One region of the Cupriavidus sp. TMH.W2 genome, then DNA from elsewhere that is predicted to be linked to it. Evidence: predicted binding sites of a transcription regulator. Region 1 holds the regulator's gene; each other region holds the start of a gene.
What was found. The regulator FNR, encoded in region 1, switches genes on or off when oxygen is low (the NO sensors DNR and NnrR bind a similar motif). The targets are predictions, from matches to a motif close to TTGATNNNNATCAA.
Positions count from the first base shown of each region.

Region 1 (7,111 bases):
TCCCTGCCGCTGCCCACTGATCAATCCAGGATAGAAAGATGTCCGACAAACAACGCTTCTTTTCCCATGAAACGCTGGAGAAGAACATCGGCTGGCTGATCATCTGCACGATCCTCGTGGTCAGCATTGCGGGTCTGGTCCAGATCGTGCCGCTGTTCTTCCAGCACTCCACCACCGAGCCGGATCCGGGCATCACGCCGTATTCGCCGCTGCGGCTGATGGGGCGCGATATCTATATCCGCGAAGGCTGCGTCGGCTGCCACTCGCAGCAGGTTCGCACGCTGCAGGCCGAGACCGAGCGCTATGGCCATTTCTCCACGGCGGGCGAGTCAGTCTACGACCACCCGTTCCTGTGGGGCTCCAAGCGTACCGGTCCCGACCTGGCCCGCGTGGGCGGGCGCTACTCGGATGACTGGCAGCGCATTCACCTGCGCAATCCGCGCGACGTGGTGCCGGAATCGGTGATGCCGTCGTACCCGTGGCTGGAGAAGGCCGAGCTGCCCGCCAACGATATCCAGGCCCGCATGCGCGCGCTGGTCCGGCTGGGCGTGCCGTACACCGACGCCGAGATCGCCAAGGCACCGGAAGCGCTCAAGGGCAAGACCGAAGAGGACGCGCTGGTTGCCTACCTGCAAGGCCTGGGCACCAACCGCCGCAACGTCCGCGTGGATGCCGCAGCGGCCGCGGCACCCAAGGAGTAAGCCATGGCCATGATCACTGCCATGGCGACCGTCGTGTCGATGGTCGTCTTCCTGGGGATCTGCTGGTGGGCCTGGTCCGCCGGCCGGCAGGCCGCCAACCGGGAATCCGCCATGCTGCCGTTCGCGCTGCCTGACGAAACCACGACAACATCGAGCCGGAACACCTAGCCATGAGCGATTTCATTTCCGAATTCTGGAGTTACTACATTGCCGCCATCGCGCTCATCGGCATCGTCTGGTGCGTGTGGCTGCTGTTCTCGCAACGCAAGGTCGCCAAGACTGCCGGTGGCACCGAAGATACCGGGCACGTCTGGGACGGCGACCTGCGCGAGCTGAACAACCCGCTGCCGCGCTGGTGGATGTGGATGTTCCTGCTGGCCTGCATCTTCAGCCTGGTCTACCTGGTGCTGTATCCGGGCCTCGGTTCATATGCCGGCGTGCTGAAGTTCTCCACGCAGGGCGAACTGGCCGCGCACCGCGCGACGCAGGAGCAGATGCAGAACGAGATCTACGCCAAGTACCTGAAGATGGACGTCAATCAGGTTGCGGCGGACCCGCAGGCGCGCGAGATCGGCCAGCGCCTGTTCCTGAACTACTGCGCGCAGTGCCATGGCTCGGACGCGCGCGGCAGCCGCGGCTTCCCGAACCTGACCGACAATGACTGGCTGTATGGCGGCGAGCCGGAAACGATCCAGCAGACCATCACCAAGGGCCGCAACGGCGTGATGCCGTCGTTCGCCGCGACCATCGATGGCAAGCAGGCGGGCGACGTGGCGCAGTACGTGCGCTCGCTGTCCGGGCTGTCGTCGGATCCGATCCGCGCGTCGCGCGGCGAGGGCACCTTCAAGACGACCTGCGTGGCCTGCCACGGCTCCGGCGGCAAGGGCAATCAGGCGATCGGGGCACCGAACCTGTCGGACAACGTCTGGCTCTATGGCAGCTCGGAAGCCAGCATCGTCGATGCCATCCTGAAGGGCCATAACAACCATATGCCGGCGCATGAGGAAATCCTGACGCCCGAACGCATCCGCATGCTGACCGCCTATGTCTGGGGTTTGTCCAATACCGGGGGCGGAGCCGGGCAATGACCGACGACTCATGTGAGCGGGCGCTGGCGGCTCGCGGGAGAGCATGCCCATGAATGCCACCGGGACCGAAGAAATGGCCCGGGCGGCCGATCTGCAACGGTCGGCCGCTGCGCCGGGCGAGACCTCTGACGAAACCCTTTACGAGGTCCGCCGCAAGATCTATCCGCGCTCGGTGAAGGGTGCCTTCTCCAGCTGGCGGGTCTGGATGGTGATCCTGACCCAGCTGATCTACTACGGCACGCCCTGGCTCCAATGGAATGGCCGCCAGGCCGTGCTGTTCGACCTTGGCGAGCGCAAGTTCTATATCTTCGGGCTGGTGCTGTGGCCGCAGGACGTCATCTACCTGGCGGTGCTGCTGGTCATCTCCGCGCTGGCGCTGTTCCTGTTCACGGCGATAGCGGGGCGGCTGTTCTGCGGCTACGCGTGTCCGCAGACGGTCTACACCGAGATCTTCATGTGGATCGAGCGTCGGGTCGAAGGTGACCGCATCGCGCGCATCCGGCTCGACGGCGATCCGTGGAGCCTGCGCAAATTCCGTATCAAGGCGACCAAGCACTTGCTGTGGGTGCTGATCGCGCTCTGGACCGGCTTTACCTTCATCGGCTACTTCGCCCCGATCCGCGAACTGGGCGGCGAGGTGCTGGCCCTGTCGCTGGGGCCGTGGCAGGCGTTCTGGATGCTGTTCTATGCGTTCGCCACCTGGGGCAACGCGGGCTTCATGCGCGAGCAGGTATGCAAGTACATGTGCCCGTATGCGCGTTTCCAGAGCGTGATGGTGGACCGCGATACCTATGTGGTGACCTACGACGTCGGCCGCGGCGAGCCGCGCGGCAGCCGCTCGCGCAAGACCGACCACCGCAAGGCGGGCCTGGGCGATTGCGTCAACTGCAGCATCTGCGTGCAGGTGTGCCCGACGGGCATCGATATCCGCGATGGCCTGCAGTATGAATGCATTGGCTGCGGCGCGTGTATTGACGCCTGCAACCAGGTGATGGACAAGCTGGACTACCCGCGCGGCCTGATCCGGTACACGTCGGAGAACGCGATGCGCAAGGGCCTGTCCGCCGTGGCGTCGCGCAAGCGGCTGCTGCGTCCGCGCGTGATCATCTATTCAGTGATCTGGGTCGCGCTGCTGGCCGGGTTCCTGGCGTCGATCGCGCTGCGCACACCGCTGAAGGTCGACATCATCCGCGACCGTGGTGCGCTTGGCCGGGAAGTGGAAGGGCGCTGGATCGAGAATGTCTATCGCCTGCAGCTGATCAACACGACCGAAGCGCCGATGCGGATCCGGGTGAGCGCCGACAGCGACGAACTGAAGAACCTGACGGTGGAGTACGACAAGCAAGCCGAATCGCTGGCGCCGACCTCCAACCGGTTGCTGCCGGTCCGCATCCGCGTGCCGATCGAGGCCGCGGCGCAGGGCACGCACAAGATCAGCGTGACAGTAACGAGCGAAGGCACGGAGCGGGGGCATGCCGAAATCCGGCAATCCACCAGTTTTATCGTGCCGCGCGATTTGTGAAGCCAGGGGACTCGGACGTAGTCGCCAAGACGAAGGGGGCAAGATGAGTCAGCAAGGCAATCCGTGGTGGAAGGAACCGTGGCCGTGGCTGCTGATGAGCGGTCCGCTGGCGGCCATGGTGGCGTGCGGCGTGACGATCTGGCTGGCGTCAACGCATCCCGACATGCCTGTGGGGGGCGCGACGCGCCATGGCCTGGTGGTGGAGAAGGCCGGGGCCACGCCGTCAAAGCCTGGCACAGCGAGGCAGCCATGAAGTTGCGCTGGCTGATGTGGGTACTTTGGCCGGGGTTCCTGATGGCCGGCTTTGCGACCGCGACGGTCTTTTCAGTCGTTGATCCCGGTGACCTGAAGTTCTTCGGCCATCCGATCGAATCGTCGCGCGAGTCGGTCTACACTGTCGGCTTCCTGCTGGCCTGGGTGTTCTGCGCGCTGTCGAGCGGGCTGACGCTCTACACCATGCCGACGCGGTTGGCCGATACCGATGAACTGGAATGAGGCCGGCGCGGCGGCGGCTCAGCAAGTGCGGCTGTAGAGTTGCTTGATGCCGTCGATGTCGACCAGCTTGACGTGGCGCTGGCGGATCTGGATCAGGCCCGCTTCGGCAAAGCGGGAGAACAGGCGGCTGACGGTTTCCAGCTTCAACCCGAGGTAGCTGCCGATTTCTTCGCGGCTCATGCGCATCACGAACTCGGACGCCGAATACCCGCGCGCCGACAGCCGCTCCGACAGGTTGATCAGGAAGGCGGCGAGGCGTTCCTCGGCGCGCATCGAACCCAGCGTGACCAGCATGAGCTGATCTTGCGTGATCTCCTTGCCCATCAGGCGCAGGAACTGCTGCTGCAGCGACGGCAGGTCTGATGACAGGGATTGCAGATCCTTCATGCGGACCACGCACACCTCGGTATCTTCCAGCGCGGCGGCATCGGAGGCATGCTGCATCTCGCCGAGTCCGTCGAGCCCGACGATTTCACCGGGCAGATGGAAACCGGTAATCTGCGAGCGGCCGTCTTCGGTGGTGACGTGGGTCTTGAGCGTGCCGAAGCGGATGGCATAGACGGCGGTGAGCGGATCGCCCATGCGGTACAGGGTTTCACCCTTGTGCACGCGAATGCGCTCTTGCACCAGCGTGTCCATCTTAGCGAGGTCTTGCTGCGACATGCCAACCGGAAGGCACAGCTGCCCCATCGCACAAGTGGAGCAACGGGGCGACATCTCGGTAATGGGAATGGAGGTGAGCAATTGGAACCTGCTAGAAATGGCAGCGAGGGCGCGATTGATACATTTTAACGTGCGATGTGATCCGGCAGGGAGACAGAATTGACATTTGGGGTGCTGATCAGCGTTTTCCTGCTGGCTTTGCTGGGCGGTGTCCACTGTGCCGCGATGTGCGGTGGCGTGGCCCTCGCCGTGGAACAGCGGCGCGGGATGCCTGCGACAGTCAGCCTGGTGCGCAGCCGCGCTGCCTGGCTGGGCGAGTTGCTGGTGATGCACATGGGCAGGATTTCGACCTATATGCTGCTGGGTGCGGCGCTGGGTGCCGCCGGCGCCTCGGCATGGAAGCAGGATTATCTGCCGGTGCAGCGCTGGCTGTTCGGCGCGGGCAGCCTGATGCTGCTGTGGTCGGGCTGGCGCCTGCTGCGCGGCAGTACCTTTACCGTGAACTGGCTGGAGCGGCTGGCAGCGCGCTGCAGTGCTGCCGCGGCGCGACGGCTCGGCCGCCTGGCCGGCGGCATGCCAGCCTCCGTGCGGGTGCGCGGCGGGCTGGCGCGGCGCTATGGCGTTGGGCTGGCCTGGGGCCTGGTCCCCTGCGGCATGGTCTATGGCGCGCTGACACTGGCGCTGCTGGCGGGCAACGCGGGTTCCGGGGCGCTGGTCATGGGGGTTTTCGGGCTCGGCACGCTGCCGAATCTGCTGGTCTTGTCGGGGCTGTCGGGCTATTTGCGGCTGCTGGCGAGGCGTCCCGCCGTGCGGCTTGGGGCGGGCCTCGCGGTGATGGCGTTTGGCGGCCTGGGTATTGCGCGAGCGGTGCTGCTGCCACATTCGCTGGCCGGGCAGGGGTTCTGTCTGGTGTTTTGATGCTGTCTGGGACTGTTCTGAGGCGTTGGCGCCGCGTGGACAACGGATGATGGTTGCAGGCAGAGGCGGGAATGCCATACAATCGCCAACATTGCGGTATCGCGCGAAGTCAGACAGGCCGCGGTAAGCAGCGGCGAGCAGCGCCAGGCGGCCTTCCTACCAGAAGGCGTGCCCAGGACAAGGGAAGCGGAAGGTTTTCGATGCCCGTCCCGCCCCCGCGGTCCATCCGGTTCAAAAGATCTGGTTCAAAAGTCCGGCTGGCACGGTGGTGTTGTAGATGCCGGCCTAGCTCCCGATACCCGTTTTTTCTTGCGTCCGAGGCGTTCAGTTCGCTGACAGCGACGTCCGTTGTGTGCGGATGCGCGACGCAAGAGGTTCGCTGGCCGGTCCATGACGGCATGCGGACGATCTCCTGCCGGAACGACCCGGCAACTCGATGCAAAGAAAGGGAAGTGCACGGCTTGGATACAGCAGGTATCCGGCTCGCTGCGCAATGAGATGGCGGTGGCTTTCGCACCGCTGTATCCAAAATCTCCGGTGCCCCGGATCCGTCCGGGAGCAGGTGCAAAGACAGGCTGCACACCATCAACATGAATACCCAAGAGGCGAAGGTCGTCCTCGAGACGGCGCTGATCTGCGCGCAGGAACCGTTGCGCGTCAATGATCTGCGGCGACTGTTTGACGATGACGTCGGCGCAGACACCATCCGCGTGCTGCTCGAGGAACTGCGCCAGGACTGGCGGCCGCGCGGCGTGGAACTGGTGGCGCTGGCCAGCGGCTGGCGCTTCCAGAGCCGGCCGGAAATGCGGGAATACCTCGACCGCCTGAATCCGGAAAAACCGCCAAAATATTCGCGCGCCGTCATGGAGACCCTGGCGATCATTGCTTACCGCCAGCCGGTGACCCGGGGCGATATCGAGGAAATCCGGGGCGTGACCGTCAGCACGGAAGTGATCAAGAAGCTGGAGGACCGCAGCTGGATCGAGGTAATCGGCCATCGCGACGTGCCCGGCCGGCCCGCGCTGTATGCCACCACCAAGGCGTTCCTGGACGACCTTGGCCTGCGCACGCTGGATGAACTGCCGCCGCTGGAAGACGCCCAGGCGCAGGCGCAGGCCGCCTTGTTGGAGCAGCAGGCGATCAATTTTGAAGACCTGGCGGCGAACAAGCCTGCCAGCGCCGACGAAGAGGCCTATGCCGAGCCGGCCACACCGGCCGACGAAGGCGCCAATGGCTTCGATGTGCAGCCGCTGCAACCGGCGGCTGCCGAGGCTGATTCGAACGATTTCACCGAACCAGCCGCACCCAATCCGGACGGGGCGCGGGGCGAACTGCCCGACGACGGCAACCCGCCGCACCCGAGCGAGCACGACGAGCGCGTGCCGAACTGAACAACATGCAACATCCGATAGTGAATATCTTGTCTGATTCCGTTGAGCAAGACACCCGCCATGCGGGCGCATCCGCCGACACCGGCGCCGCAGAACCCGGATCGGGCAGCGAAGCCGCGCCCCGCCGCAAGGGGCTGCGCCGCGGGCTGAGGAACCTGGTGGCATCGCGCCGTCAGGCGGCGCAGGACCGTGCCGAGGGCGCCGAAGGCGCCGGCATCGGCGGCCAGGGCGATGCCGGTGAGCCGGGCGCCGCACAGGCGGCTGGCGGCGGGCGCGGTGGCCAGCGTGGCCGCGGCAAGCGCAAGGCGGGTCAGGGCGAGGGCGGCCAGGGTA
Region 1 covers NZ_CP193792.1:2,116,354-2,123,464, reverse strand. Annotated here, with positions in the region: gene ccoN (cytochrome-c oxidase, cbb3-type subunit I) at 1-20, shown strand, start outside; gene ccoO (cytochrome-c oxidase, cbb3-type subunit II) at 39-701, shown strand; gene ACREYQ_RS09755 (cbb3-type cytochrome oxidase subunit 3) at 705-869, shown strand; gene ccoP (cytochrome-c oxidase, cbb3-type subunit III) at 872-1,789, shown strand; gene ccoG (cytochrome c oxidase accessory protein CcoG) at 1,839-3,311, shown strand; gene ACREYQ_RS09740 (hypothetical protein) at 3,355-3,564, shown strand; gene ACREYQ_RS09735 (hypothetical protein) at 3,561-3,806, shown strand; gene fnr (fumarate/nitrate reduction transcriptional regulator Fnr) at 3,825-4,550, opposite strand; gene ACREYQ_RS09725 (sulfite exporter TauE/SafE family protein) at 4,629-5,387, shown strand; gene scpB (SMC-Scp complex subunit ScpB) at 5,978-6,778, shown strand; gene rluB (23S rRNA pseudouridine(2605) synthase RluB) at 6,784-7,111, shown strand, end outside.

Region 2 (7,111 bases), 1.5 Mb from region 1:
GCACGCCGGCCGCGTTCAGCTTTTCCCAGACGGCGGCCACGTTTTCCGCCGGCACCACCAGTTCGAAGCCGTCTTCGCCGGTGTAGCCGGTGCGCGCGACCATGATCTCGCCGATGGCGGGGTCCTGGACCACGGCGGCGTTGAAGGGCTTGAGCGCGTCCGAAGGCTGGGTCGAGGGGAAGGTGCTCCACACTTTGGCGCGGGCGTTGGGGCCCTGCACGGCGACGATGGCCAGCGGCTGCACGCCTGCGGGCGCAACGTCTTCACGGCGCGGGGTGATGGTCACGCCGCTGCCGGTGGCTTCGTTGCGCGCGCGGATCCATGCGATGTCGCCCAGCGCGGTGCTGGCGTTGACGACCAGGCGGAAGCGGTCTTCGGCAAAGAAGTAGACGATCAGGTCGTCGATCACGCCGCCTTTTTCATCCAGCATGCAGGCGTAGAGCGCCTTGCCCGGCGTCTGCAGCTTGTCGACATTGTTGGCCAGCAGGCCGCGCAGGAAACTGCGGGTATTGGCGCCGTTGAGATCGACCACGCACATGTGCGACACGTCGAACATGCCGGCGTCGCTGCGCACGGCATTGTGCTCTTCGATCTGGGAGCCGTAGTTGACCGGCATGTCCCAGCCGCCGAAGTCGACCATGCGGGCGCCGAGGGCGCGGTGGATAGCGTTGAGGGGCGTGGCCTGGAGCGTCATGGGATCCTCGGGGGCAATCTCGGTTTGCGAAAACGAAAAAGGGCCATCCGCCGCAACGCTCGCCACGCCCGTGGCGTGGCAATCCGCTGCGGCGGATGACCCCTCTGTCCTCGATACCTGAGAGATTACAAGGCGGATCCTGGCGGAACCGGTCCTCGTGCGCCCCTTCGGTGGGCACGCTCGCCACGAATGGCGGGTGCCGCTCTCCAGAGTGCGGCATGCATTGTGTGCATGTTGCATGCCGATCCGACCGGTCCGTGGTGCCTGAGAGTTTTCGGGTGATACCCCTTCGGCGGCGCAGTCGATGCGCGCTCTCCCGGTCGGATGCGCGCAATGTACGGGAGGCCCCGGGCTTTGTCAAACCGGCCGCGCCGGCCGGGCGCCGGTGCCCGGCGGCACGCGCTGCTTACTTGTGGTGACGGTTGTCGTCGGTCACCACATTGCCGATCACACCGCCGACGGCCGCACCGCCGAGCGTGCCCAGCGCACTGCCATTGGTCAGCACGGCGCCGCCAACGGCACCCGCGCCCGCGCCGATCGCCGTGTTGCGCTGCTTGGGCGTCATGTCCGCACAGCCCGCGAAGGCCGCGACCGTCACGCCGACCAGTGTCACCTTGGTCAAAGTCTGCAGGGTTTTCATTATTGGCTCCGATGTGATGATATGTGCATGTCCGCGCGGCCTCGGAGGCCAGGGGGACACGTTAGTTAGAACCTTGCATTGCGCGATCGGCTCCGGGCTTTACGAAGTGTTACGCCGGTGACACAAGCAGTTGCGTCAATGCGGTTTGCGCTGACTGACCTGCCGCGGCCAGCGTGTTAACATCAATAGCTTTGCCGCCGTTCCCGTCTCAGTGGTGCCGGCGTATCCCGCCTGGCGTTCCCGCTTTTCTGCTGATTTCCCTGCTTCCTACCGCATTCCACGCATGACCCACGGCCTCAATTCCGCCCAATCCGAAGCCGTCCGCTACCTGGACGGCCCTTGCCTGGTGCTGGCCGGGGCGGGCTCGGGCAAGACCCGGGTGATCACGCAGAAGATCGCGCATCTGATCGAGGACAAGGGCTTCGAGCCGCGTCATATCGCCGCCGTCACCTTTACCAACAAGGCCGCCAAGGAGATGCAGGAGCGCATCGGCAAGCTGATGGAGGGCAAGACCACGCGCGAGGGCAAGCGCATCCCGCTCAGGCAGCTGACGGTCTGTACCTTCCACTCGCTCGGGGTGCAGATCCTGCGCATGGAGGCCGAGCACGTGGGCCTGAAGCCGCAGTTCTCGATCATGGATTCGGACGACTGCTTTGGCCTGATCCAGGAGCAGCTGGGCACCACCGACAAGAAGCTGATCCGCGGCGTGCAGGGCACGATCTCGCTGTGGAAGAACGGCATGGTCGATCCCGAGGCGGCGATCGCCCAGGCCGCCAATGCCGACGAGCACCAGGCCGCGCTGGTCTACCGCAACTACGTGGCCACGCTGCACGCCTACCAGGCGGTGGATTTCGACGACCTGATCCGCCTGCCGGCCGAACTGTTCGCGCGCAATGAAACCGTGCAGCTCAAGTGGCAGAATCGCCTGCGCTATTTTCTGGTTGACGAATACCAGGACACCAACGCCTGCCAGTACCAGCTGCTCAAGCTGCTGGCGGGCGGCTCGCACCTGCGCGCGCCGGCGTTTACCGCGGTGGGCGACGACGACCAGGCCATCTACGGCTGGCGCGGCGCCACGCTGGACAACCTGCGCGGGCTGCAGACCGACTTCCCGGACCTGAAGGTGATCAAGCTGGAGCAGAACTACCGCTCCACCGTGCGCATCCTGGAAGCGGCCAATGCCGTCATCGCCAACAATCCCAAGCTGTTCGACAAGAAGCTGTGGAGCGAGCACGGCATGGGCGACCCCATCGCCATCCACCCGATGAACGACGAGGAACACGAGGCCGAGTCGGTGGTGTTCCGCCTGTCCGCGCACAAGTTCGAGCGCCGCGCGCAGTTCCGCGACTACGCCATCCTGTACCGCGGCAACCACCAGGCGCGGCTGTTCGAGCAGATTCTGCGGCGCGAGCGCATTCCCTATGTGCTGTCGGGCGGCCAGAGCTTCTTCGACAAGGCCGAGATCAAGGACATCTGCGCCTACCTGCGCCTGATCGCCAACCCTGACGACGATCCCGCCTTTATCCGCGCCATCACCACGCCGCGCCGGGGCGTGGGCAATACCACGCTGGAAGTGCTGGGCACCTTCGCGGGCCAGGCCAAGGTGTCGCTGTTCGAGGCGGCGATGATGGGCGGCATCGAAGGCAAGCTGCAGCCGCGCCAGCTGGAGCCGCTGCGCGTGTTCTGCGAATCGATGGTGCGCCTGGCCGACCGCGCGGCCAGGGACCCCGCCACCGTGGTGCTCGACGACCTGATGGCAGGCATCCACTACGAGGCCTACCTGTACGACAGCTTCGACGAACGGCAGGCACAGTCGCGCTGGACCAACACACTGGAATTTCTGGACTGGCTCAAGCGTAAAGGCACCAAGCCCGAGGGCGCCGAGGGCGAGGAAGCCACCGGCTTTGACAATGCCGACGGCTTCGGCAGCGAAGGCAAGAACCTGCTGGAACTGACCCAGACCGTGGCGCTCATGAGCATGCTCGAAGGCCGCGAGGAAGATCCCGACGCGGTGCGCCTGTCCACGCTGCACGCGTCCAAAGGGCTAGAGTACCCGCACGTGTTCCTGGTCGGCGTGGAGGAGGGCATCCTGCCCCACTGCCGCGAGGACGAGGACATGAGCGACGAGAAGATCGAGGAAGAACGGCGGCTGATGTATGTCGGCATCACCCGCGCCCAGCGCAGCCTGCATGTCAGCTGGTGCAAGAAGCGCAAGCGCGCGCGCGACACCTACTCGTGCCAGCCGTCGCGCTTTATCGGCGAGATGAAGCTGGAAGAGGCGCCCGCGCCGGTGGACCAGACCCCGGCAATGAGCCCCAAGGACCGGCTCGGCGCGCTCAAGGCGCTGCTGGGCACCGGCGGCAAGACCGCCGCCGGCTGAGGCAAGTGCGTCAGCGCGCGCCTGACACCGCCAGCGTGACGTACTGCGAGCCGCGCTGGCCGTGGGTGAAGTCGAGCGTGAAGTCACCCACGTCGACACGCCCCTGCAGCGCGCGCCGCAGCTCGGCCGGGCCGCTTGCGTGCGCGCCGGCAAGTGCCCGCGCCAGCCACGCAGCGCCGATATAGCCGGCCAGCGTCGCCGCCGACGGCGGCTCGTCCAGGTACTGCTTCATGCGGGCCACATGCTCCTTCACCACCCGCAAGGTAGCCTGCTGCGGCCCCGGCGCGACCTGGGTCAGCACCATGCCGCCGTTGTAGCCGCTGCCCAGGATCTCGCGCGCCACGGCGGCGCTGACCGACGACAGGCCGACCAGGAAGCCGTACCACCCCTGCGCGGCCAGCGCCCGGCCCAGGCCGGCATAGGCGAGGGTGTCGCCGGCCACGATCACCGCGCCCGGACGGGTCGCGGCGATGCGCCGGGCGGCGGCCTCGCCATTGCCCTCCAGGGGCACCGCGCGCGTGCCGGTCTGCGCCTCCAGCCGGGCCAGCGAGGGGACCGCGAAGTCCGGCGCCAGTGCCAGCGCAATGCTCGTCAGCCCATAGCTGCGCAGCTGTTGCACCGCCGCGTCCAGTTCAGTCTGGTAGTCGGCACGGGTGAACCAGACGTTCTCGGCCGCCAGCGCCAGCCCCGACCAAGGTGCCACGATCTGCACGCCGCGCCGCGAGAGTTCGGTGGATGCCGCCAGCCCCGGCAGCAGCCGGTCGCCCGGGCCGAACAGCAGCTCGGCGTGTTCGGTATCGGCCAGTGACACCGCCTGCGCCACCGCGCGGCGCGGATCGGGGTCGGCATCGCGCACCACGTGCAGGACGCGCACCGGGCCGTTGGCGGCATTGACGGCATCGAACATGACCTTGGCCCCGGCCAGGTAGTCGCGCGCCAGGTCGGCCTGCGCGCCGGAGCGGTCGAGCAGATGCCCGACCACCACCGTGCGGCGCGCCTGCGCAAGGGCCGGCCAGCCGGGGAGGGTTAGTGCCATGCCGGCGGCGGCAAGCACGCGGCGCCGCTGCCGGGCTGGTGCGGGCAGGCTGGCGCGCAGCGGTGGGTACGGTGCAGGGACGGGAGTCTGTTCGGAAGTTGGCATCGCAGAGGCAGGAACGGAGGGCGCGCGGGCCGCGGTGGCGCGCAGCTTAACCGCCGCACATGACACCAATGTGACGTCCGCGAGCGCGCGGTTCCGGCGTGGCCGGCAGCGCCAATGTCCGCGGTTGACGATGGTCAACGCGCCAGAGCCAGCGCGGTTCTACGATGGGGCGTCCTACATCCGTTCCCCTGCGCCCCCCATGACTGCGTCCGCGATGACTTCCCCTGCGCTCGACCGCCGCGCCCTGTCCGACTTCCGTGCGCTGGCCGGGCGCATCGACGGCAACGGCCCGCGCTACACCTCGTACCCGACCGCCGACCGCTTCCGCAACGGCCCCGACCTGTCGCTGTACCACGACGCCCTGGCCGCCTGCCGCGCCGACGCGCCGGCACCGCTGTCGCTATACCTGCATATCCCGTTCTGCGAGAACATCTGCTACTACTGCGGCTGCAACAAGATCATCACGCGCGACCACGGCCGCAGCGCCCGCTACGTCAGCTACCTGGGCCGCGAGATGGCCATGGTGGCCGACCGGCTCGGCACGCGCCGCGAGGTGATCCAGTCGCACTGGGGCGGCGGCACGCCCACCTTCCTCGACCCTGACGAAATGCGCCGCGTGATGGCGCTGCTGAACGAGCATTTCGCGCTGGCGGCCGACGGCGAGCACTCGATCGAGATCGACCCGCGCCGCGTCGGCCATGCCCGCATGGCGCTGCTGGCCGAGCTCGGCTTCAACCGCGTCAGCCTGGGCGTGCAGGATTTCGATGCCGAAGTCCAGCAGGCCATCCACCGCATCCAGCCTTTCGAAGCGACCCGCGCCGTGGTCGATGCCGCGCGCACGCTGGGCTTCCGGTCGGTCAGCCTGGACCTGATCTACGGCCTGCCGCACCAGACCGCGGCGCGCTTTGGCCGCACCATCGGGCAGGTGCTGGGGCTGCGCCCAGACCGGCTTTCGGTCTACAGCTATGCCCACCTCCCGCATGTGTTCAAGCCGCAGCGCCGCATCGACGAAAGCGCCTTGCCGCCGGCGGGCGAAAAGCTCGACATCCTGGTCTCCACGATCGAGCGGCTGACCGCCGAGGGCTATGTCTATATCGGCATGGATCATTTCGCGCTGCCCGACGACGACCTCGCCGTGGCCCAGCGCGAAGGCCGGCTGCAGCGCAATTTCCAGGGCTACTCGACGCACGCCGGCTACGACCAGGTCGGGCTCGGCATCTCCGCGATCGGCGCGATCGCCGGGCGCTATGTGCAGAACGCGCGCACGCTCGACGCATACTACGGCGCGCTCGACCAGGGCCGCCTGCCGCTGGCGCGCGGCGTGGCGATGAACGCCGACGACCACCTGCGGCGCGAGATCATCGGCGACCTGATGTGCAACGGCGTACTTGACCTGCCCGCGATCGAGGCGCGCCACGGCATCGATTTCAACTGGGTGTTTTCGGCGGAACTGGCCGATCTGGGCCGCTTGGCCGAGGATGGGCTGGTGCGGTGCGAACCCGGCCGCATCACCGTGACGCCGCTGGGCCGGCTGCTGGTGCGGCGCGTGGCGATGGTGTTCGACTCCTACCTGCGCGAGGATGCCGCCCGCCGCGCGGACAACGACGCCCATGCCGCCAGCGATGGCGCGCGGGCGATCCGCATCGTGCCGCGCTACTCGCGCGTGGTGTAGCGCCCGCGCAGTCCGCAGGGACGAACCCGGGACGAAAAAAACCCGCGCACATTGCGCGGGTTTTTTTGATTGCAGCGATTCGGCTTACTTGGCGGCGCTGGCCATGTAGTCGGCGGCGGCAAGCACATCCGCGTCCGGGCCGGCGTAGCCACCCTTGGGCGGCATCACGCCCTTGCCCTTGAGCGCGAAGTTGTGGACCGCATCCATCCCTTCCTTCAGGCGCGGCGCCCACGCGGCCTTGTCGCCGAACTTGGGCGCACCGGCCACGCCGGCCGCGTGGCAGGCGGCGCAGACTTGCTCGTAGACCTTCTTGCCGACATCCGCCGAGGCAGCTGCCGGTGCCGCGGCAGGTGCCGGTGCTGCGGCGGCGGCCGGAGCAGCCGGGGCCGGCGCGGCAGTAGCAGCCGGAGCGGCGGCTTCAGAAGCGGCGGCAGCCGTTGGCGCCGCAGCGGCCGGGGCAGCTGGCTCGGGGAACTTGGCGCCACCGGCATCGGCCATGTAGACCACGGCGCGGGACAGTTCGTAATCGGTGTAGTCGTCCGGGGTGCTGCCGGCGCGCGGCGGCATGGCGCCCTTGCCATTGA
Region 2 covers NZ_CP193792.1:3,641,406-3,648,516, reverse strand. Annotated here, with positions in the region: gene gcvT (glycine cleavage system aminomethyltransferase GcvT) at 1-694, opposite strand, end outside; glycine riboswitch at 789-914, opposite strand; glycine riboswitch at 936-1,023, opposite strand; gene ACREYQ_RS16860 (glycine zipper 2TM domain-containing protein) at 1,101-1,334, opposite strand; gene ACREYQ_RS16855 (UvrD-helicase domain-containing protein) at 1,618-3,714, shown strand; gene ACREYQ_RS16850 (ABC transporter substrate-binding protein) at 3,725-4,855, opposite strand; gene hemN (oxygen-independent coproporphyrinogen III oxidase) at 5,055-6,527, shown strand; gene ACREYQ_RS16840 (c-type cytochrome) at 6,612-7,111, opposite strand, start outside.
Region 2: the regulator FNR is predicted to act here: its motif matches at 4,980-4,993, upstream of hemN (oxygen-independent coproporphyrinogen III oxidase).

Region 3 (7,111 bases), 1.1 Mb from region 1:
ACCAGCCGCTGCTGGAAGGCGCCGACCTTGCCGCCGGCGTGTATGAACTGGAATTCGCCGCTGGCGACTACTTCCGCGCGCAAGGCACGAAGCTGCCCGAGCCGGCGTTCCTGGACGTGGTGCCCCTGCGCTTCGGCATTGCCGATGTCAACGCGCACTACCACGTGCCCCTCCTGGTTTCGCCCTGGTCGTACTCGACCTACCGCGGCAGCTGAAGCGGTGGCATAGGGAAACAGGAGACAAGACATGGAAGGCTATATCCTCGACTGGGCCAATATGCTGCTGCGGTGGGTGCATGTCATCACCGCCATCGCATGGATCGGTTCCTCGTTCTATTTCGTGTGGCTGGACAACAGCCTGATGAAGCCCACGGCGCCTGACCTGAAGGAAAAGGGCGTCGACGGCGAACTGTGGGCCGTGCACGGCGGCGGCTTCTACAACCCGCAGAAGTACCTGACCGCACCCAAGGCGCTGCCGGAAAACCTGCACTGGTTCTACTGGGAGTCGTATTCCACCTGGATGAGCGGCTTCGCGCTGCTGGTGGTGCTGTACCTGTTCAACGCCAGCACGTTCCTGATCGACAAGAACGTGTTCGACATGTCGCCCGGCGCGGCGGTCGGCTTTGCGGTGTCGTACCTGCTGATCGGCTGGATCGTCTACGACGGCATCTGCCGGCTGTTTGGCAAGAGCGACCGCACCGTCGGCATCCTGGTGGCGCTCTACATTGCTGCTGCGGCATTCGTGGCCTGCCATATCTTCTCGGGCCGCGCGGCGTTCCTGCTGACCGGCGCGATGGTCGCGACGATCATGAGCGCCAACGTGCTGGTGTGGATCATCCCGGGCCAGCGCAAGGTGGTGGCGGCACTGAAGGCCGGCCAGCCGGTGGACCCGATCCACGGCAAGCGTGGCAAGCAGCGCAGCGTGCACAACACCTACTTCACGCTGCCGGTGCTGTTCGCGATGCTGTCGAACCACTACAGCATGACCTACAGCTACAAGTACAACTGGGCCGTGCTGATCCTGATCATGCTGGCCGGTGTGCTGATCCGCCAGTTCTTCATCCTGAAGCACAAGGGCAAGATCAACGTCCTGTGGCCTGCCGCCGGCGTTGCCGCGCTGGCCGTGGTGGCCGTGCTGATTGCGCCGCAACCGCGCCCGACCGTGGCCAAGGCCGAAGGCGGTGACGCCGCTGCCGCCGCCACCGCCGTCAGCTTTGCCAAGGTGCAGGAAGTCGTGAACGCTCGCTGCGTGCAATGCCACGCCGAGCAGCCGAAGATGATGCCGACCGCAGCCAAGGGCATCAAGCTCGATACCGCGGAAGACATCAAGGCCCACGCCCAGCTGATCTACCAGCAGGCCGTGCAGCAGAAGGCCATGCCGCTGGGCAACGTGACGCAGATCACCGACGACGAACGCGCCCTGCTGGGCCAGTGGTTCGAAGGCGGTGCCAAGACCACCAACTAAGGGTGGCTTGACCTGAACAGCATCAGGGCCGGCGCGTGCCGCCGGCCCGCGAAATCCGAGCATCGGTGATCGACGGTCCGGAGGGTTGTGCAGTTGGCAGCCATCAGTACCGGACCGGCGAGGGTTTGAACGGGGCCTAGTGCCCCGTTTTTTTTTGTTACTTCGCGGCCTGTGCGGCAACTGCCCGCGTTCAGTGCCAGGCGCCCCTTACCCACATCCAGCCGCCGCCGGCGTCGTAGCGCCACACCCAGTGGCCGGGTACCCAGTAGGCATGCGGGGCCGGCGCCACGGTGATCTGCTCTACGATGACGGCAGGCATGGGCGGCACCTGCTGCTGCACCCATTTGCCGTGCACCCAGAGCCAGTCATTGCCGGCCCAGCGCCAGTGGCCGGGCACCCAGTTCCAGCCGTAGCCCGGTGCGGCGCCGCGGTCTTCGTGCACCGGCGCCGGCATGGCGCGCACCACCTGGTGCTGCGGCGCGGGTTCGCGCACGACCACGCGTTCCGTCACGCAGCCGGTCAGCGAGCAGGCGGCCGCCAGCGCCACCAGCGCGGGCTTCCAGAGTTGCGGCAGGGGCCGCTGTATGGGGTGGGTTGTGGTTGGCATTGCAGTTTCTCCTCGTTATGGAATACAGGGCGTCCGTAGATGCGGATGGCTTCCATAACGGGCGAGCGCATGCCTGGCGGGACAAAGTGTTGTAAGGGCGTGTTACACCATCCCGCCGGTCAGCTTTCAGTTGTCTTTCATTTGCCGAAGTTAAGCAGCGCCAGCACGCCAAGCACCAGGAAGATTGCCGCAGCGATCTTGTGCACCAGCCCGATCGGCATCTTGTTGGCAAACTTGTCGCCAAGCAGAACCGCCGGCGCATTGGCAAGCATCATGCCGAAGGTGGTGCCGGCCACCACGGCGATCACCGCATCGCTGAAACGCGCAGCCAGCGCCACCGTGGCGATCTGGGTCTTGTCCCCCATCTCGGCAAAGAAGAAGGCGACGATGGTGGTGCCGAGGATGCCGAGCGCGCCCTTGACCGGCTTGGCCTGCTCGTCGTCGTCGAACTTGTCGGGGATCAGCATCCAGCCGGCCATGGCGATAAAGCCCAGGCCCAGGATCCAGCGCAGCAGGCTTTCGCCCAGCACGTGCGTGATCCAGCCGCCGAGCGCACCGGCAAAGCCGTGGTTGAACAGCGTGGCGACCAGGATGCCGAGAATGATGGGAACGGGCTTGCGGTAGCGCGCGGCCAGCACCAGCGACAGCAATTGCGTCTTGTCGCCCATTTCAGCAAGGGCAACGATGCCTGTGGAGACGAGGAAGGCTTCCATGTTTGTTTTGTGGGGTAACCGGGCCGCAATGCATCGCGAGATGCCAATGACGCACACCTTTCCCGGCCCGGCCAGAAAGGTATGGTCATCGGTCTCGCCAGGCTGGACGCTGCCGGATCCGTATCAGAACGGCCCAGGCGGGTCCGGAGCTGCGCACGCCATAACCGCAAGCGGTCAAGTCTGTTGACGTACGCCCCTGTCCCCCGGTGTCCGCATTGCGCGGCGCGGTGAGAGCAGGGCGGCTACTCCCCAATGGAAGCGGCGATTATAACGGCAGCGGCGGCAGGCGTCCACCCGCCGCAGCGGGGCAGGCCAGCCTCAGGCCGGTACCGGCGCGTTGTCGCTGGTCTGGCGGCCGCGGAAATCGGTCCAGCACAGCGCCTTGAAGTCATAGAGCTTGCAGCGGCGCGCGGTGTCGAAGTACCAGCGCCAGGAGAAGTTCTCGATGATGATGCGGCCCGGCAGCGCGTGTTCCAGCAGCGCCTGGGCGCGCTTGAGCCGGTACAGCGGCACGCTCATGTCGACGTGGTGCGCGGTGTGTTCCATGATGTGGTGCAGCGCCGCGCCGATGCCGTGGCGGAAGCGCAGGTGCACGGTGGTCGAGACAAAGGGCTGCGCCTTGGCCCACATCGCCTTGGTGTCATACCAGGCGACGCTGGTGTGGGTGTGGTGCACGTACAGCACGAAGCCGACGGTGACATTCCACACCAGGAAGGGCAGCACGAAGCCCGCGCCGAGCAGCATCCATGCCGACTGGCTGGTCGCGAACGCCAGCGCCACCAGCGCGCCGATCCAGGCCAGTCCGAAGGCGGCCACCAACATGCAGTCTCCGACGAAGATCGGGCGGCGCGTGGCCATCTGGCGCTTGCTGGGGAAGAACAGCTTGCACCACCAGATCTCCACCAGGTAGTAGAGGCCCGGGCCAAAGCCGGTGCGGTAGATGCGCTCCATCACGCGGCGCCAGCGCGGCAGCGCATTGAACTCTTCCAGCGAGTAGGGCGCCCAGACAAAGTCAAAGCCCTTCAGGTTGGTGTAGCCGTGATGCACCACGTTGTGGCCGACTTCCCACAGGCTGTATGGCGTCAGCGACGGCAGGAAGGTCAGCCGGCCCAGCCATTTGTTCAGGCCGCGGCGCGGCGTCAGGCTCTGGTGGCAGGCATCGTGGCCGATGATAAACAGGCGCGCGATGATCAGCCCGGCCAGCACGCCCAGCGCCAGCTTGGCCGCCCAGTGCGGCGCCAGCACCACGCCTGCCAGCACGGCGCCGAACAGCAGGTAATCGAAGGCGAACAGCATCAGTGCGCGCGGCGTGCTGCGCTGGCCCAGCGGGATCAGCCAGCCGCGGATGATCTTGCGCGAGGGCATCGGCGCGTCCGGCGCGATCGGTTCCGGAAGGGGCGCCTCATGTGGGGCCTGGGCGCGCGCGCGCGCGTGCCCGGGGACATGCGTGTGGGCATGCCCGGGGGCGGGATCAGCGGATTGATAAGCGGTCATGCAGAACCTTCTGATTGCGGTCGATGGGTATCTGCGCAGCAAGCCAGAACGGCCGCGGCGGAACCGCAAGGTTAGAAGGCTTTGTCGGAGACAGTCTTGACGGCCGTCAAGCCGGAGGGATGGGGGTAGCTGTAAAAGCACGCCCGCCACAGGGCGGCGGGCGGCTGCTGGCGCAGCGTGACGAATCAGGCGGCCGGCACGTGGGCAGCCTCGCCCATCACATAGACGCTGTCGATCACGCGGTCGTCGCCCAGCATGGCAAAGGCGAACAGCTCCTCTTCCAGCGTTTCCGAGCGGTTGCTGCGGCGGGCGATCAGCGGCGTGGCCTTGGGGTCCAGCACAATGAAGTCGGCCTCGCAGCCTTCGCTGAAGCTGCCGACGCGTTCGGTCCAGCCCAGCGCCTCGGCCGCGGCGCGGGTGGCCAGGTAGAACATGCGCAGCGCGGTCAGGTAGTAGCCGCCCATGCGCGCCACCTTGTGCGCGGCGTTCATGGTGCGGAACATCGAGAACGAGGTGCCGCCGCCGACATCGGTGGCCAGCGTCACGTTCAGGCGGTTGGCGTCGGACTGGTGGAAGTCATAGAAGCCGCTGCCCAGGAACAGGTTGGAGGTGGGGCAATGCGCCACCGCGGCACCGCTGTCGGCCAGGCGCCGGCGGTCGTCCTGGTCCAGGTAGATGGCGTGGCCGTACATCGCGCCCGGGCGCAGCAGGCCGTAGCGGTCGTACACGTCCAGGTAGCTGCGCGCGTCCGGGAACAGCTCGGCCACCCATTTGACCTCGTCGCGGTTCTCGGCCACGTGGGTCTGGATGAAGGCATCCGGGTAGGCGCGCGCCAGCTCGCCGCAGGCGGCCAGCTGTGCCTCGGTCGAGGTCGGTGCAAAGCGCGGCGTGATCGCGTAGGCCAGGCGCCCCTTGTTATGCCAGCGCGACAGCAGGTCGGCGGAGTCCTGGGCACCGCTCTCGGCGGTATCGCGCAGGAACTCGGGGCAGTTGCGGTCCATCATCACCTTGCCGGTGATCATGCGCAGGTTGCGCGCCTCGCTCTCGGCGAAGAGGGCTTCGGCCGAGGCCTTGTGCACCGTGCTCCAGACCACCGCGCTGGTGGTGCCGTTGCGCAGCAGTTCCTCGGTGAAGAAGCCGGCCACGCCGCGCGCGTAGTCGGGGTCGGCAAAGCGGCGTTCTTCGGGGAAGGTGTAGGTGTCGAGCCAGTGCAGCAGGCCCGGCGACGGCGACGCGATCATGTCGGTCTGCGGGTAGTGCACGTGGGTGTCGATAAAGCCGGGCACGATCAGCTTGCCGCGGTGGTCGACGATCTCGGCGTCGGCCGGGATCTGCGCGGACAACTGGGTGTAGTCGCCGGCCGCGGCGATGCGCCCGTTGGTGACGATCAGCACCCCGTCGTCCCAATACTGATACGCATCCTCATGGAATTGCGGATCGCGCAGGAAATGCAGCACGCGGCCGCGAATGGCACGGGTGAGGGAATCAGTCTTGGGGTTGGTCGTCATGGTTTGTCTCTTGTGGCCGGCCCGCGCCGAACCGAAGGGTTCAGGCAACGGGCCGGGTTATTGGCGTGCGCCGTGCTCAGGCCGCCGGGGCCGTCGCGGGCGGGGACTTGGGCGGGGCCGACCAGAAGTGGTCGACTTCCGCCAGGAATTCGGCCTTCTGCATGGCAGGCAGGAAGGCCGCTTCAAAGCTGTTGCGGGCAAGCTTGCGGGCGTCGGCAGCATCCAGCGGCAGCGCGTCAAAGCTGGCTTCCCAGTTGGCGTTCATATAGCCGCCGAAGTAGGCCGGATCGTCCGAATGCAGCGTGATCATCACGCCCGCATCGAGCATGCGCTTGAGCGGGTGGTTGCGCAGGTCGGGGTAGACCTTTAGCTTGACGTTGGACAGCGGGCACACGGTCAGCGCCACGCGCTCGCGCGCCAGGCGTTCCACCAGTGCCGGATCGTCGATGGCGCGCACGCCGTGGTCGATGCGCTCCGCCTTGAGGATGTCGAGTGCATCGGTGACATACTGCGCCGGGCCTTCCTCGCCCGCATGCGCGACCAGGTGCAGGCCGAGCTCGCGCGCCTTGGCGAACACGCGCGCGAATTTTTCCGGCGGATTGCCTTTTTCCGACGAATCCAGCCCGACGCCGACAAAGCGGTCGCGGTAGGGCAGCGCCGCTTCCAGCGTGGCAAAGGCGTCTTCCTCTGGCAGATGGCGCAGGAAGCACAGGATCAGGCTGCTGGAGAAGTCATATTCGGTGCGTGCCTGGGCAAGCGCGTCGGCAATGCCGTCGATCACCACGCCGATGGGAACGCCGCGCGCGGTATGGCTCTGCGGATCGAAGAAAATCTCGGCGTGGCGGACGTTGTCGGCGACGGCGCGCTTGACGTAGTCCATGGTCATGTCGAAGAAATCTTCCTCGGTCAGCAGCACGCTGGCGCCGGCGTAGTAGATGTCCAGGAACGACTGCAGGTCGGTGAAGGCATAGGCGGCGCGAAGCGCCTCGACGCTCGGGTAGGGCAGCGCCACCTGGTTGCGCTGTGCCAGCCGGAAGATCAGCTCCGGCTCAAGCGTGCCTTCGATATGCACATGCAGTTCGGCCTTTGGGGTGCGGCGGATCTGTTCCGCGAGCGCGGCATCGATGGTCATGGGGGCCTCGTTTCTGGGCTTTTCTGTGCCTGCCGGCGGGGCCGGCGGCACGGGTTCAGGGATGCACCGCCTCCAGGCGGCCCGCACGCAGCGCGGCAAGGCGCTGTTCGCGGACCTGGAGCAGCTGGGCGACGATGGCTACCGCAATCATAGCCGGAGCCTTGTCGGTGATCCCTGGAACCCCCATGGGGCA
Region 3 covers NZ_CP193792.1:981,489-988,599, forward strand. Annotated here, with positions in the region: gene uraH (hydroxyisourate hydrolase) at 1-215, shown strand, start outside; gene ACREYQ_RS04595 (urate hydroxylase PuuD) at 247-1,464, shown strand; gene ACREYQ_RS04600 (hypothetical protein) at 1,655-2,071, opposite strand; gene ACREYQ_RS04605 (TMEM165/GDT1 family protein) at 2,209-2,784, opposite strand; yybP-ykoY riboswitch at 2,849-3,058, opposite strand; gene ACREYQ_RS04610 (fatty acid desaturase) at 3,103-4,278, opposite strand; gene guaD (guanine deaminase) at 4,464-5,786, opposite strand; gene ACREYQ_RS04620 (adenosine deaminase) at 5,863-6,918, opposite strand; gene xdhC (xanthine dehydrogenase accessory protein XdhC) at 6,974-7,111, opposite strand, start outside.
Region 3: the regulator FNR is predicted to act here: its motif matches at 4,375-4,388, upstream of ACREYQ_RS04610 (fatty acid desaturase).